2 regions of the Allobosea sp. 05L423 genome follow, and region 2 is predicted to be linked to the other one. Evidence: riboswitches for the same ligand, from Rfam matches in the RefSeq annotation. Region 2 holds a riboswitch; the other holds the start of a gene.
The links. A riboswitch is a leader RNA that binds a small molecule or an ion and turns the genes downstream of it on or off. The one in region 2 is predicted to bind cobalamin.
Positions count from the first base shown of each region.

Region 1 (2,195 bases), on a different contig from region 2:
TGCGATAGGCGACGATGCCGCCCAGCGCATCGGCTCCCCACAGCACCGAGCCCGGGCCGCGCACGATCTCGACGCTCTTGAGGAAAGGCAGGTCGACGAAGTCGCGGTTGCCGTCGGTGATGCGCTCGATCACGCGCGAACCGTCGACCTGCATCTGCACGCGGTTGCCGCCGACGCCGCGGATGGTGAAGCCGCCATAGTTGCCGAAGGGATCGGTCGCCGTGGTCTGGCGGTTGACGATGACGCCGGGCTCGTAGCGCACGAGGTCCTGGGTATCGCGGGTGATCCGCTGCTCCATGTCCTGCCGCGTGATGACGTTGACGGTCCCGGGCACGTCGAGAGCCTGCTTTTCGCTGCGGGTCGCCGTCACGGTGATCTGGTCGAGGGCAATCGGTTCGGCACCGCCCGGAGCAACCGGCGCCGACTGGGCATACGCGCCCGTCAATGCGGTGGAAGACAGGAAATATACAGCAATATATAGCTTAGAATTATTATTCATAATTTCGTCCCGAGTTGAATTCGGGACGAGTTATTTCTGAAAGAAGAGATTCGCAACCAACATTTGAACACAAATTGTCGATTATAAATACAATATATTCGGATCTAAATTGCAATCATCATAATATGATGGCGAAATTGGAATTATAACAATGATGCAGAACCATATTTATCTGAGTTAAACTCGCAATTCGCACGCAGTCACGTGAGCCTGCCCCATCTCTCGGCCGCAGGCCAATGTGTCCCGCTGAAACGCCCCAAAAGCGGGCCATCTGAGCGCCAGAAGCTGGCCAGAAAGCTCAGCGTTCGCCCGGCTGGACGGGCGGGCGAAGCTTGGCTTGGCGTCTCGCGGCCGCCGCCCCTGGAGCACACTCCGAGACCAAGCGTATCCAGCGGTCGCATGAGGCTGCGCGATCGGCGCGGTTTGACGCCGCCACTTTTTCGCCCTAATCCTCGCCGCGACGGTTCCCTCACGGGATCAAAAGGGAACGCGGTGCGGGCGGAGTTTTGCCCCATGCCGCGGCTGCCCCCGCAACTGTAAGCGGCGAGCCTTTCGCCACACGCCACTGGGGCCTCGGACCTGGGAAGGCGGCGCAAAGGCACCGACCCGCGAGCCAGGAGACCTGCCGTCAGCCGTGGTCACACGCGAACACGTTCGGACGGGGTGCGCCGATCGCTGATTTGACTGTTTGCCGCCTCTCGCGCGGCCGATGGGAGATCGCGTTCGCGGTGACGTGCCACTGACGTCAACGCCCGAGGTCTCCATCGTGAACGTCTTCTTCCCGGCCGCAGGACGCGGCCGCCTGCTGCTGTCCGCCTCCCTGCTCGCCCTCGCCTGCTCTGTCCCTGCCCTGGCGCAAAGTGACGCCGGCCCTCTCGCCCTCGACGAGATCGTCGTCAGCGCCACCGGCACACCGACGCCGGCCCGCGAGATCGCAAGCTCGGTCACAGTCATCACGGCGAAGGACATCGAGCAGCAGCAGCGCCGCACCCTGCCGCAAGCGCTCGCCACCGTGCCCGGCCTCAACATCGTGCAGACCGGCGGGCCGGGCGGCCAGACCTCGGTCTTCATGCGCGGCACCAACTCGAACCACGTCAAGGTGCTGATCGACGGCATCGAGGCCAACGACCCCTCGACGCCCAACCGCTCCTTCGATTTCGGCTCGATGCTGACCGACGATATCGAGCGCATCGAGGTGCTGCGCGGCCCGCAGAGCGGCCTCTACGGCGCCAACGCCCTCGGCGGCGTGATCTCGATCACGACAAAGCGCGGCGAGGGTCCGCCAAAGGCGACCGCGCGCATCGAAGCCGGCTCCCACGGCACCTTCAACCAGTCGGCCGGCTTCGGCGGCGGCAACGACCGCTTCAACTACGCCTTCAACGTGGCCCACTTCCGCTCGGACTCGACCCCTGTGACGCCGCCGAACCTCGTCCCGCCGGGCCGGCGCATCAACCCCAACGCCTTCGACAACTACAGTTATTCCGGCCGCGTCGGCGTCGCGCTCAGCGACACGCTGACGCTGAACTGGGTCGGCCGCTATCAGGACGGGCAGCTGCGATTCACCAGCGACACCGGCTTCCCGAGCCGGCCTGCGCCCTATCGCTCGCTGCAGAACTACGCCCAGGCCTTCACCCGCGGCGAGATTGTGTGGGATCCGTTCGGCGGGCGCTTCGTCAACACCTTCGGCGTCTCCTAC
Region 1 covers NZ_JBFTOA010000017.1:75,579-77,773, forward strand. The annotation lists gene AC1DNE_RS24855 (TonB-dependent hemoglobin/transferrin/lactoferrin family receptor) at 1-499, opposite strand, end outside; cobalamin riboswitch at 945-1,143, shown strand; gene AC1DNE_RS24860 (TonB-dependent receptor plug domain-containing protein) at 1,233-2,195, shown strand, end outside.
Region 1: another riboswitch for cobalamin. It lies ahead of AC1DNE_RS24860 (TonB-dependent receptor plug domain-containing protein); the one in region 2 lies ahead of AC1DNE_RS19120 (CbtB domain-containing protein).

Region 2 (2,195 bases):
CCCATGCTGTGCCAGCTGACCTGATCGCCGAAGGCTTCCAACGCCCGGCGCTCGCCGGTCGACCAGGCGCCCTTGATGAACTGCACCACGCCGATGCGCCAGCCATGGCCGAGTGCGCGCAGGATCAGCCCGAAGGCCGCCGTCGACTTGCCCTTGCCGGGGCCGGTGTTGACGATGAGCAGCCCCTTCTCGACCGTCTTGGAGGCGACCTCGGCGTCCTGCACCGCCTTGCGCTTCTCCATCTTCGCCTTGTGGCGGGCGGCTTCGTCCGTATCGATCATCACTTCGCTCGTGTCATTTTACTTGCATCGGCAATCCGGCGACCATGAAGACCACGCGGCCGGCACGCGCGGCAAGCGCCTGATGCAGCCGCCCGGCCTCGTCCCGGAAGCGGCGTGCCAGCGCATTCTCCGGCACGATGCCGAGGCCGACCTCGTTGGAGACCAGGACGATCGGACCAAAAACCCGCTCGCAGGTGGAAATGAGAGCGGCAGTGGCAGCGACAGTGTCGCGCTCGGCCAGGATGAGGTTGGTCAGCCAAAGCGTCAGGCAGTCCACCAGAACGGGCCGACCGGCCGGCATCGCGGCGATCGCCTCGGGAAGGTCGAGCGGAGCATCGACCGTTTCCCAGCCGGACGGCCTGCGCGCCCGGTGGGTGGCGATCCGCTCCCGCATCTCGTCGTCATAGGCCTGTGCGGTGGCGATATAGGCCCAAGGTGCGGGCAAGGTCTCGATCAGCCCTTCGGCGTAGCGGCTCTTGCCCGACCGGGCCCCACCAAGGACGAGAGTCAGATGACGCATTTCGCTAGGCATACCATTCGCCATGTTCACGGGGCCCTCAGCCTGAGGAGCACCCTCAGGCGCGTCTCAGGATGAGGGCTCACAAGGAATAGAGCCTTTGCATTGCACAGCGTCACCGCGAAGGCTAATGATCGTCGCTGACGGTGCCTCCGCGAGGAGGTGAAAAGGGAACGCGGTGCGGGCTTGCTCTGCCCAATGCCGCGGCTGCCCCCGCAACTGTAAGCGGATGTCCTTCGCCATCGGCCACTGGAGCGTTCACTCCGGGAAGGCGGCACAGGGCGCCAAATCCGTGAGCCAGGAGACCTGCCGTCGACCCGCAAAGATCCAACCGGCTGCCGGCGGGGCGGCCACGGAGAGCCCTATGAACACTGCTTCGGTTTCCACTACCCAGCTCAGCGTCTCGGAACGCGTCAAGGCGGTCGCCGCCGCGCTCGTGATCGGCGTCGCGCTGATCTACACGACCGGCTTCGCGGCCTCGACCGACGTCCACAACGCCGCGCACGACACCCGTCACGGCCTCGCCTTTCCCTGCCACTGAGGGAAAGCAACCATGGTTACGCGTGTTCTCACGGTCAGCATTCTGGCCGGGCTTCTGGCTGGGCTGATCGTCGCCGCCCTCCAGCATGTCACCACCACCCCGCTGATCCTCAAGGCCGAGACCTATGAGGCGGCGCTGCGCCTGCAGGCGCCGACGCTCGCCGCTTCCGACGGCGAAGCCAGGATCATCCTCGCGCACGGCCCCGCCGGCGATGCGCCCGGCCACGAGCATGCCGAGTGGAAGCCGCAGGACGGCCTCCAGCGCACGCTCTTCACCAGCGCAGTGACGATCGCGACGGCCATCGGCTTCGCGGCGCTGCTGCTCGCGGGCATGATCGCGGCCGGCGACACGATCGACCAGCGCAGCGCCCTGGTCTGGGGAGCCTGCGGCTTCCTCGCGCTCGGCCTCGCACCGGCGATGGGGCTCGCTCCGGAATTGCCGGGCGCGGCGTCCGCAGCGCTGGAACAGAGGCAGTTCTGGTGGCTCGTGACCGCTATCGCGACGGCGCTCGGCCTTTTCCTGTTCCTGCGCTTCGAGCAACCCTGGCTCAAGCTCCTGGCCGCCGTCGTGATCCTGCTGCCGCATGTCATCGGCGCCCCGCATCCGGCCTCGCCGGAGAGCAAGGTGCCGGCCGAGGTCGCGGCTCATTTCGCGGCCCTCTCCCTCGGCATCCAGGCCGCACTCTGGCTCGCGACCGCCTTCATGGTCGGCGTGCTCTGGCCCTGGGCCAGCCGGCGCGCTGCCCTGGCGCGCTGAAGGCAGCGGAGCCTGCAGGCTCCGCGCGAAAGGCAAGCCATGTCCGAGGGCGACCTCACCATCCATGTCTGCACAGCCTGCAGACGCGCGCGCGCCGATC
Region 2 covers NZ_JBFTOA010000009.1:22,343-24,537, forward strand. The annotation lists gene cobO (cob(I)yrinic acid a,c-diamide adenosyltransferase) at 1-281, opposite strand, end outside; gene cobU (bifunctional adenosylcobinamide kinase/adenosylcobinamide-phosphate guanylyltransferase) at 295-813, opposite strand; cobalamin riboswitch at 927-1,126, shown strand; gene AC1DNE_RS19120 (CbtB domain-containing protein) at 1,163-1,339, shown strand; gene AC1DNE_RS19125 (CbtA family protein) at 1,352-2,095, shown strand; gene AC1DNE_RS19130 (DUF1636 family protein) at 2,135-2,195, shown strand, end outside.